Alkalihalobacterium alkalinitrilicum: one gene and its partner. The protein of the gene in region 2 interacts with the protein of the main gene of each other region in a pairwise test. Links are inferred from orthologs where the notes say so. Each region holds a gene or a part of one and is shown on either strand. Other genes may lie near its edges.

Region 1 (2,999 bases), 2.2 Mb from region 2 along the record:
AAGCGATCTGCGTTCCTTGTAATCTTCACAGCATGTTTTGCGCCAATTAATTTTCTAGCTGCCATAGCATGAAAAGGAGATTCATCAGCTGCTGTCGCGGCTACACCAATTGTATCAAAAAAAATACCGATTAATACAATAAAAAATACAATTAGCATTCCAATAGCCCATGTGACCCCGCTTAAGAGAAACGTGGATATAACTGAAAAAATAGCCGCTAACACAAGTGTGATAACGGCAATTGCTAAGCTCCAATTTATGGATTTAATAAATGAATGTTTCATTTATATTATTTGTCACCTATCTTTAGACGATGTTCATGTATCAGAAACTGAACATACCCACTATATTTATCATGTTATGTACAATTCTGAGTGGTCATTTAAAGAGTAAACGCTGTGGCTTAGGTCCAGTAGGATTTCCCAGATACGTACCAAAGCGTCGCCGCTTTGACGGTTTCCCTTTAAACATATCTTAGCATCGTCACCGAAAGCTAGACTGGATTACCACTTAGTCCACACTTCAATCCTCTTTAAATGTCTTGCGAACAGTCTAGGAGTTTTCCTCAGCAGCTCCTCGCTATTCTTTTATCCTCTTTTGCAGAGCAGATTTCATATGGTAAAGAGTAAACATTGTTGGCCGACAACCTTTACACCACTTCCATAATCCCCTCTAACTCCACTCAAGGCAGGCTACGCTGCTGGCATAACTACCCAAGTTTGCCTTAGCAGGTTCATACCCTCTCTTTCTACTATTTGTATGCCCTGCATACAGTAGAAAGAAAAGGCCTCCGCGGAATGAGGGTCAACGCCCACATGCCTTTGTGGATCGCCCTCACCCCTTAACACCCAGCGCCGACCCAAAGCTGGGCGCCTCAAGCCGACACAAGGAGCTTCATCGATGTGCCCTTTAGCGGATTTTTAGCCCCGCCTTCAAAAATAGAGAACTGACTAGAATACTGCACCACTCAACTTGTAGAGTAATTATATCACTAGATAGAAAATCGCTCAATGAAAAAGTATGCCAGCACAATTATAGATTACCAACTACCAAATTAGTGATCTCTTTCCGCAATATAGTCAGTTATTTCCATTAATAAAGTATTTTCAAGGTTAATACTATATAAATATTCTTTTGCACGTTTTGTATGCTCAAATAATTTACTTTTTGCCCCATCCATAGATAGTAAAGATGGATACGTGCTTTTATCTCTGTCAGAATCGCTACCAATTGGCTTTCCAATTGTAGAGACATCTCCTTCAACATCAAGAATGTCGTCTTTTATTTGAAAAACAAGTCCAAGCTCTTTACCAAACAAGCGTAATTTTTCAAGTTCTATATTATTGGCACCAGCTAAAATCGCTCCAGCCAAAACTGAATAAGTTAAGAGATCCCCAGTTTTATGATGATGAACATATTCTAGCTCCTGTAAGGACAATCGTTTTTTTTCGCCTTCGAAATCTGCCACTTGGCCACCAACCATTCCTTCTGGTCCTGATGCTTTTGCAAACTCTTGTATTAATTTTATTTTCATCTGATCTGTTATACTGGGAACGTCCATATCACTAATTAATTGAAATGAATATGTAAGCAGTGCATCTCCAGCTAGGATTGCCATAGCTTCTCCATACACCTTATGATTTGTTGGCATTCCTCTACGTAAATCATCATCATCCATCGCAGGTAAGTCATCATGGATTAAAGAATAGGTATGTAACATCTCAATGGCACAAGCCACATCAATTCCAACTTTTTCATCCTGATTAAAAGCTTGCAGAGTAGCTAATAATAAAACTGGGCGTATTCGTTTTCCTCCTGCGGAAATTGAATAAAGCATTGCTTCTTTTAATGATGGTGGAGCTTTTAATTCACTAATGTATGTCGGAAGTTGCTGGTCAATCATTGTTTTACTTCGTTTAAGAAATTCATTTAAGTTGAGATCAATCACTTGCATGATCCTCCTGAAAAGATACTTCTTGTATTTCTCCATCTTCTGTAAGAATTTGCTCTAATTGCTTTTCGACGACTGACAATTTATCATGACATAGCTTAGAAAGGTTCATTCCCTCTTGAAACATCGTAATCGCTTGTTCTAACGGAACGTCTCCTTGCTCTAGCTTCTCGACAACACTTTCAAGTTCTTTTATCGCTTCTTCAAAAGATAATTCCCCTTGCTTTTGTTCACTCATGACTCATCCACCTTTAATAAAGTTTCCTCTTTAATATCTACCACTTGGCACTTTACCGTACCATCCATAACCCGAATTTGAACTTCATCACTTCTCTTTACATCAGTTACCGACTTTACGAGCTTATTCGTATCAACAAAAGCTAAGCTGTAACCACGCTCCATCATTCTTAACGGGCTAAGTACTTCTAATGTTTGCATCTGTTTTTGAAATTGGTTTTGCTTATCTTTTAATTGCAATTTCATATTTCGCAAAAGTTGATCTCTTAAAAACATCACTTGTTCTTTTGAATTTACTAGCTTCCTATTCGGATGATTTCTCATGACATCTTTTGTTAACTGATTGACCTGGTCTATACGTTTTTCCAGTAGCCGACGCATTTCTCGCTCTAAACGATCATATATCCGATCTAATTCTTGCTCTTTTTGATCTACTAGTTGCTGAGGATACCGAAATGCATATGATTTTTGCAATTGACTTAATCTTTGTTTTTCACGAGAAAGCTTTTCCATTAAGGCGCGCCGCAATCTAAGTTTTTGTAGATCAATAGCCCTTATAAGCTCTTTCAACTCAGGAACTGCCAGTTCAGCTGCTGCAGTAGGTGTTGCTGCTCGAATATCAGCAACAAAGTCCGAAATAGTAAAATCCGTTTCATGCCCTACGGCAGAGATAATGGGAATTGTAGACTCAAAAATCGCGCGCGCAACTTCTTCCTCATTGAATGCCCAAAGTTCCTCAATTGAGCCTCCACCACGACCAATTATTAATACGTCAAATGTATTTAAAGCATTCGCTTGTCGAATCGCTTTA
Region 2 (8,379 bases):
CTAAACCAACAGCAATTTCATTTTCTTGGTCAACAAGGTTCCAAGTTCCCATACTAGCGACTGTTTCAGCTAAGACAACTGATGCTCCTCCATGAAGCAATCCAAAAGGTTGGTGAGTTGGAGAATGCACAGGCATTGTCGCAACAACTTTTTCTTCTGAAACCTCAGTTACTTCTATTCCTAGTGCACCTAGTATTGTTTCTTCTACAGGTTTAATATTCACTTGACGAGCACTCCTTTTCACTTCTATATCTAATAATATCTAATAATTAGAACTATTCTCTATAAATTGAAAAAGTCCTCTAAAAAATATAGAAGTTTAGCGAAAAAAGGAATAATTTGTATTACTTTCCGAAAGGACTCGTGCCGTCTTGAATGACTGTTTTCATAACGTCCAAGTTAGGATAGTCGATCTTTTCATATTGAGCAATAACGGTTTTAGTATCATAAGGGACTCGCTGAATGGCAACACTAAATTGATCTCCTTTTTCTTCCACAATTACATAGGAGGAGAGTGGTTGGCCATCAAAGGGTAAACCAACACTGCCTAAGTTTGCAATGCATTTACTATTAAAATAACGAACGTATGGAAGGTGGATATGAGCATAAATGTATAAGTTAGCATTTGTAGATGTTATTAATTTTTCAGATAGAATAGACGTGTCAGTATCAGGTAAAACAACATCAAACAAACTTGTCGGTGTCGCGTGAAACGCGTATATATTTGTTCCATTCGGTAAGGTAATTTCTAAGTCGGTTGGTAGCTGCTCTAAATAAGATATGTCTTGATCATCCAATTGAGAAATACACCAATCTCTCTCTTTGTTCATCATTTCAAGTAAGTGATCAGGGACTTCGCCTTCATTAATTCCGCGAACAACCCACTCATCGGCATTTCCTTTAATTACTTTTGCATTTAAAGCTTGAACAAGTTGAAGTGCGCGTTTTGGCTCTGGACCACGATAACAAAGATCTCCTAAGACAAAGATTTCATCAACATCTTGCATTTGAATATCGTGTAAAACAGATTCAAGTGCTACTGCATTGCCATGGATATCAGAAAGGAAAGCATACTTCACGTTTTTCTCACCTCGAATTAGTCTATTACCAAAAGTATAGCAATCGTATCTTGGTTTGGCAAAAATAGGGGATAGACATTTTTTAATGAGGAATTTAGTTTAATTACGCTAAAACGATAGAGCAATAAGAAAGCCCTCAATTACTGTTATATCGTAATCGAGGGTTTCATAAAATGGGATTTTTATTGACGTAAAACTGGGAGTGTACAGCAGCGGAAAGACCCTCCAGATTTAATAATTTCAGATATATCCACTTCAATGATGTCAAAGCCACGTTCACGAAGCTTTCCATTAATTTGCTTATTAACAGGTAAGCTTAGGATTTTTTTATTTCCAATCGATAAGACATTTGTTCCCAAAGTAAACTGCTCTTCCTTTGATACTTCTATTAATTCATATCGAGAAGCCAGAATATCAATTTCTTTTTGTTCGAGTGCTTCAGGAAAGATTAACGCTTCATTTGGAGAAATGACGTTAAAAACACAGTCAAGATGAAGAAATTTTTCAACAAATGGAACAGTAATAACCTCAAATTGCGGTAGTAAGTTTCGTAAATGTTCAATTGATGCTTCATTTGTTCGATTACTTAATCCTATATATATTGTAGATCGATCAATCAGGACATCTCCACCTTCAATTTGATCACCAACCAGGTTATAATAGGAAATCTTTTCATTTTTTAACCACGTTTTTAAAATTTCTTCTTCTCCCTTTCTCACGTCATGGGCCATTTCAGCAACAAATATCGTTTGTCCTAGAGTAAAGCCAATATCTCTTGTGAACACTTGCTCTGGGAATTTAGCATGAGGTGAGAGTAAAACTACGTCAATACCGTGCTTCAACAATGTTTCAACGAATTGCTTGTGTTGTTGTAAAGAACGTTCAATATGAATTCCTTCATCTTTGAAATGTTTTTGGGTATCATTAATCACTTCACGAATGGTCATATGTTGTGGTTCACACAATATCACTTTTCGTAATGTGTCATATTCACTCATACAAAATGTATTTTGTTTGGCTTTAGCTTCTGTAGACATATAAATCCTCCCAGTTGTATCATTTCTTATAGTATTGCCTTTAACCAGCTCTGTATGTGTGAAAGGTACAGATGACTAATTGATTCATGATTTATGTCGACTTATGAGGTGGACTTGTATTATTATGTAAAATAAACTAATAAATAAAATATAGGGGTGGATTAGTTTGACTAGTGGTACTGATTGATCATTTTTGTAAATGTAGTATTGCCTGCACTATTAATATTTATGGTAGGTTTTCTTGTTCAAAGATGGAAAAGGATGGATTTAAGATCGATCTCAACACTTGCTGTCTATATTTTAACGCCAGCTTTAGTGTTTAATACATTTTATGATGTTCAATTAGATCAACAATATTTATTAATAACCGTATTTTCTCTTATTCTACTATTTGTGATTATTATTATTAATAAAGTTTATTCAAAATTTCGGAAGTATCCGCGGGATGTTGAGAGTGGACTTATCTTGTCAACTGCGTTTATGAACTCAGGTAATTATGGCGCACCTATCATTTTGTTTGCTTACGGTGAAACGGGATTTGCGTATGCTGTTTCATTTATGGTTTTACAGTCCGTTATTATGAATTTTTTTGGGGTATACTATGCAGCGAGTGGGAAATTAGGGTTTCGAGCCGCGCTCAGAACAATATCTGCTATGCCGCTAACGTATGCCATGATTATAGCGATTGCTTTTAACCTTTTTAATATTCCGCTTTCTGCCAATTTGTATTCTGCAATTGATCTTGTCGGCCAGGCAACGATTCCAGTCGTTATGCTTATACTAGGGATGCAATTAGCTGAATTAAAAGTGGATAAAGTCGTTAATAAAGAAAGACTTATTTATGGTACGACGGTAAGAATGTTTATCTCACCATTAATTGCATTTATCTTTATATTATTGTTTCCTGTAGATCCGCTATTAGCAAAAGTACTTATTGTATTAACGGCAATGCCTACGGCAGTCACAACGACAATGTATGCTTTGCAATTTAATACAACACCTAAGCTCGTTTCATCAATTGCACTTGTGACGACATTAGTAAGTGTAGTAACAATTTCCATTCTGTTAACGATTTTAGGGTAAACTAGATTCATAGTATGAGACTGAAAGGAGAACATAACATGGCAAAGGCATTAACAGGAAAAACAGTAGTTCTAGCTGCTTCGCGTAAAACAGAAGAAATGTCAACTTTGATTCAGAAACAAGGGGGAACCGCGATCGTGCGTCCTCTACAAGGAACCGTTTTTTTAGCTGAAGAACAAGTCGAGCCCGAACTTAAACAGTTAATTGAAGATGGTACCGATTGGGTGATTTTCACAACAGGAATTGGGACAGAAACGTTATTAAATATTGCAAAACAAAATGATTTAGAAGACCAATTTTTACATATAATTCGTCAAGCGAAGGTGGCTGCAAGAGGATATAAAACATTAAATGCTTTAAGAAAAATTGCAATTGAACCTGTTGCTCAAGATGATGATGGAACTACAGAAGGTCTTTCGCGCGCTCTCGCGAATTATGATTTCACAGATCAACGCGTTACTATTCAACTTCATGGTGAAACAGCACCACGATTAACCAGTTTTCTAGAAGGAAAAGGAGCGACGGTAAATCACATTCTTCCTTATCGACATATTGCCCCTGAAGAAGAAACAGTGAAAACATTGTGCGATGAAATTTTCGCAGGTGACGTCGATGCCATTTGTTTTACAACAGCTATTCAAGTTCGCCAACTTTTTCAGTATGCAAAGGAAAAAGAGAAATATGAAAAACTGAAACAATGCTTTAATACTCAAATCGTTCCAGTTGCTGTTGGTAAAGTGACAGCCGAAGCATTCAGAGAAGAGGACATCCACAACTATGTATCCCCTGAGCTAGAAAGAATGGGTGCGATGATTATCGAACTTGCTCGCTATTATGAAAGTCAAAGTGAAGCAAAATAAACATAGAGGCTGGAAACAGTCTCTTTTTTCATAAATGAATGTTTATTGAATAGTTTTATAAGGAGCATATAGTATGTCTATTGATGGTTTGCGTATATTTGTAACTGTGGTTGAACAACGAAATTTTTCAAAAGCGGCTAAAATCTTAAATTTATCCCAACCCAATGTAAGTTTACACATTCGTAATCTAGAAAATGAGTTTGGCTCAGTGTTATTTCATCGCTCTCCAAAACAAGTCAAAGTGACAGAAGAGGGTGAAATTCTTTATGTTCGAGCGAAACAAATTCTTTCACTTTATGATGGAGCAAAACAGGAGCTAAATGACCGAAAACATATTGTACAGGGAACAATAAAAATTGGAGCTAGTTTTACGATTGGAGAATACATATTACCAAGAATTTTAGCTAAATTCGCTAGCGATAATCGAGGAGTCAAATTTGAAGTTACCGTTGGTAATACAGAAGAAGTTATTGAACGAATTCGCGGAAATGATCTTGAGATTGGATTAGTAGAAGGGGAAGTTCCAAATATCGATATGAATGTGCAACCTTTCATGGAAGATGAAATGATTATGATTGCCCCTGCTCATCATACATTAGCTCAGTTAAGAGTGGTTAAGCCTGAAATGTTACAAGATGAAGTTTGGATTTGGCGTGAAACGGGTTCTGGAACTCGTGCCTATAGTGATCGATTTATGAATGAATTAAATTTAAATGTAAAGCACTCGTTTATTTTTAGTAGCAGCCAAGGGATTAAAGAGGCTGTTTCGGAAGGGTTAGGGATTGCTATGATTTCAAAATGGACCGTGCGTAAAGAAATCCAAGCAGGAACCATTAGAAAATTAAATATTAACAATCGTAAGTTCGTTAGACCCTTTTCCCTCGTTCAATCTAAAAATCCGGGTTATTCTAAGGCACACCAATTATTTATTGAAGAGATTGAAAAAGCACCAAGTTATTTTGAATAGATTCAAAATCATCTAAATATGTAGTTAGGTATGAATATGAATGGTCGGTTAGTGAATGATAAACTGAAAAGAAGAGCTTGGTCACTATCCAAGCTCTTCTTTTTAAAGAAAAGGATTTTAATTAGTTTCTAAGTATTTTTCAATGATATTTGCAATTTCAAATGTTGTATGAGAGAGCTCATAGTTTTCAACTGCATATTCACTATTTTCTTTATAAGCCATATCTTCGTTATAATGCTCTATATGGTTTTGAATGACTTCATCTGAATCACCACGTCCATATTGCCGTCTTTTTACGGTTTCCTCATCCGCATATACGAAAATACGGATCACTTTATCACCGTACATATCTTTTAAAATTTCGGCGCCTTCTTTATTCAGTACGACCCAAATACAGCCTTTTTTCTTGAATTTCTCTTCAATTTCTTTTTCTTTAATTCCATAAAGGTTGCCGTTAATTTCTACTTTCTCTAAAAATTCATCATTTTCGTAAGCTTTAAAGAAGTCGTCCTCATTTAAATAATGATAATCGACACCTTCTGTTTCATATCTTCTTTTTGATCTTGTTGTATGCGAGACGACACCGTTCATATGGAAGGTTGCACCAATAAGTTTTGCAATCGTCTTTCTCCCTGAACCATCTGGACCTGTAAAAACAAAAATTCGTTCACTCTCTTTTAAGTTATACATGCACATTCACTCACCTTTCATATGTATGGAATTACTTCTTTATTTTACCTCTTTTTTAAAAGAAAATCGAAACATATCTGAGAACTTTTTGTGCTTAATGGATTTTATAGGTATTTTAATGAACTTATTTCAAAATAATGTTTACCTTTTACTGTTAGAGTCTAATAAAGGGTAGAAGAATAGTTGTTCATTTCACGAATGTTAAATAATTTTCATGCGTAAAAGTTCGTAATTAAGCAAATAGATTCTTGATAAATTGTAATTTCTAAGTTAATATGTTCGTGTATAGAATGAAATTAGGGGGAATTATGTGATGTTTGGTGCACCATTAGGAGAAAATAAGAAAAAAATAATGTTACTAGGTTCTGGTGAACTTGGAAAAGAGGTTGTGATCGAGGCGCAACGTCTTGGTGTCGAGACAGTTGCTGTGGATCGTTATAAAGAAGCACCAGCGATGCAAGTAGCACATCGTTCTTATGTCATTGATATGTTGAATAGTGAGCAACTTCGTCACATTATTGAAGAAGAAAATCCCAATTATATCGTTCCTGAAATTGAAGCAATTGCGACTCATACATTAGTAGAATTAGAAAAAGAAGGGTTTAACATTGTGCCTAAAGCGAGGGCTACACAATTAACTATGGATCGGGAAGGTATTCGTCGGTTAGCGAGTGAAGAACTGGGACTTCCTACAGCAAAATATGCATTTGCAAATACGCTTGCTGAACTTGAAGAAGCAGTAAAGGAGATCGGTTTACCATGTGTCATTAAACCGATTATGAGTTCATCTGGTAAAGGGCAAAGTGTATGTCGCTCAATAGAAAGCATTGAGAAATCATGGAATGAAGCAGTTGAAGGGGGACGAGGGAAGCATTCACGAGTTATTGTTGAAGAGTTTATCCACTTCGAATCAGAAATTACGTTATTAACCGTCCGCTCGATGTCAGGTACTTCATATTGTGCTCCCATTGGACATGTTCAACAAGACGGTGATTATATTGAATCGTGGCAACCACATGCGATGACTAAAGAACAAATCGTCGAATCCGAGAAAATTGCAAAAGAAATAACTGATGCACTTGGAGGGTTTGGCCTCTTTGGAGTAGAGTTGTTTTTAACGCCGAATGGAGTTTATTTCAGTGAAGTTTCTCCGAGACCACATGATACAGGAATGGTAACATTAGCGACGCAGCAGTTATCTGAATTTGCTTTACATGTTCGTGCTTTTTTAGGATTGCCAATCCCAGAAATTCGCTTACTTTCACCTGGTGCAAGCCATACGATTAAAGCTTGGGAAGAGCATAAGGGGTATAAAATAGCAGGTGTTAAAGACGCTTTAATGGAGCCTGATACACAGGTTCGTGTGTTTGGAAAACCTGAAACAAAAGTTGGTCGAAGAATGGCAGTTGTGCTGCATACATCAGACTCAGTGGATATCTCAAGAGAGAAAGCAAAAGAAGCTGCTGAAAAAATTACTGTTACGTATTAAAAAAAGTACCAGGCCCCCTTACTATAAAAATAAAGCAAAGGTGTGTGTCCTGGTACTTTTTTAGTGTATATGCGCAAAAAGCTGTTACCCATCGCTATAAAAAAAGTAGCGCTACGATCGTTGAAACGGTTAGCCCGATAATGACAGGAATAAAGCTTTTTCGAACTAATTCCATAACAGGAATCTTTGCAAAACCTGCAATGGCAATTATCGGGGACCATGCAATTAACGTACCGCCCCCTACCCAAATGGCACCCATTTGTCCAATGGAGGCAAGAGTAGTTCCTTCAACAGCAAGATTTTGACTTAAAGCATCTGATAAAGAACCAATAAGAGGTAAGGCTGAAAATCCTGATCCGTCTAAGCCTGAAATCATACCGAGTAAAAGAATGCCAAAGCCTGTAATAAAGGCATTTTCAGGGATAGCGTGCTGTCCTGCTTGAACGAGATCAAATAAAAATGCGGGCGCTTGTTCAGGGTCTTCTAACTTGAAGATTTTTGCGGCGAAGTCGCCACTCCCAATAAAGAAAAACCCTGCAATTGGGATCACAACCCCCATCACTTTAAAGGCAAACATAAACCCTTTTGTAATATGGTCAGCAACATTTTTTAGTGACGATTTTATATTTTTAGCGAATGCAGCTCCAATAATGAGAATAACGGCGATACCACCAATCAGTGAGGCTCCAGCTCCACTTTCAATAGAAGGTACAGCATTGGAAAATGTTGCGAGGATAACATATGCAATGATCGCTAAAAAAGTAAGAGGAACGATTAGCGCAAATAGGAAACTATATTTTCTATTTACTGGTGCGTTTTGTTGTGGAGGACTAATCGCCTGATTTTGTTCTTGATCGTCTTCATCTGTTTGTTCCCATTTGATTAAGTTTTCTTTTGAAGGTTTTATGATTGACTTACGGATCATAAAATAGGCAATCGAAAGTGCGACCGCACCTGTTATCAGAGAAAGGATAAACGTTTTATCCGTAATTGCACTAACGTCTAAGCCTGCGGATGAAGCGGTCAACCCTGGTGCGACTCGAATGACAAAATCAGAAGACAACGCCATCCCGTGTCCTGCTAATGAAATAGCAATAGCAGCACCGATCGGAGGTAGACCTGCACGGATGGCTACTGGAATAAGGAGGGCGCCGATAAGTGGAACTGCTGGTGC

The links. Proteins that work in one complex are often made in the same cells at the same time.
Region 1: the proteins of purT (region 2) and BK574_RS11580 interact in binary tests that used the Escherichia coli proteins (3 or more experiments, as listed by UniProt). The link is inferred for Alkalihalobacterium alkalinitrilicum from one-to-one orthologs.

Annotation. Positions count from the first base shown.
Region 1 is NZ_KV917368.1:2,466,784-2,469,782, forward strand. It holds BK574_RS11580 (farnesyl diphosphate synthase), read right to left. Parts: upstream 1,946-2,999; coding sequence 1,055-1,945; downstream 1-1,054. Other genes in the region: BK574_RS11575 (CNNM metal transporter family protein), read right to left, coding at 1-284; BK574_RS11585 (exodeoxyribonuclease VII small subunit), read right to left, coding at 1,941-2,189; xseA (exodeoxyribonuclease VII large subunit), read right to left, coding at 2,186-2,999.
Region 2 is NZ_KV917368.1:217,117-225,495, forward strand. What follows is about bases 5,203-8,117. They hold purT (formate-dependent phosphoribosylglycinamide formyltransferase), read left to right. Parts: upstream 5,203-6,029; coding sequence 6,030-7,205; downstream 7,206-8,117. Other genes in these bases: BK574_RS01075 (guanylate kinase), read right to left, coding at 5,203-5,716; BK574_RS01085 (hypothetical protein), read right to left, coding at 7,300-8,117. In the rest of the region: BK574_RS01045 (hotdog fold thioesterase), read right to left, coding at 1-223; BK574_RS01050 (metallophosphoesterase family protein), read right to left, coding at 345-1,079; BK574_RS01055 (dimethylarginine dimethylaminohydrolase family protein), read right to left, coding at 1,262-2,116; BK574_RS01060 (AEC family transporter), read left to right, coding at 2,324-3,199; BK574_RS01065 (uroporphyrinogen-III synthase), read left to right, coding at 3,238-4,059; BK574_RS01070 (LysR family transcriptional regulator), read left to right, coding at 4,133-5,026; more of BK574_RS01075, read right to left, coding at 5,144-5,202; more of BK574_RS01085, read right to left, coding at 8,118-8,379. UniProt on the Escherichia coli protein: Involved in the de novo purine biosynthesis. Catalyzes the transfer of formate to 5-phospho-ribosyl-glycinamide (GAR), producing 5-phospho-ribosyl-N-formylglycinamide (FGAR). Formate is provided by PurU via hydrolysis of 10-formyl-tetrahydrofolate.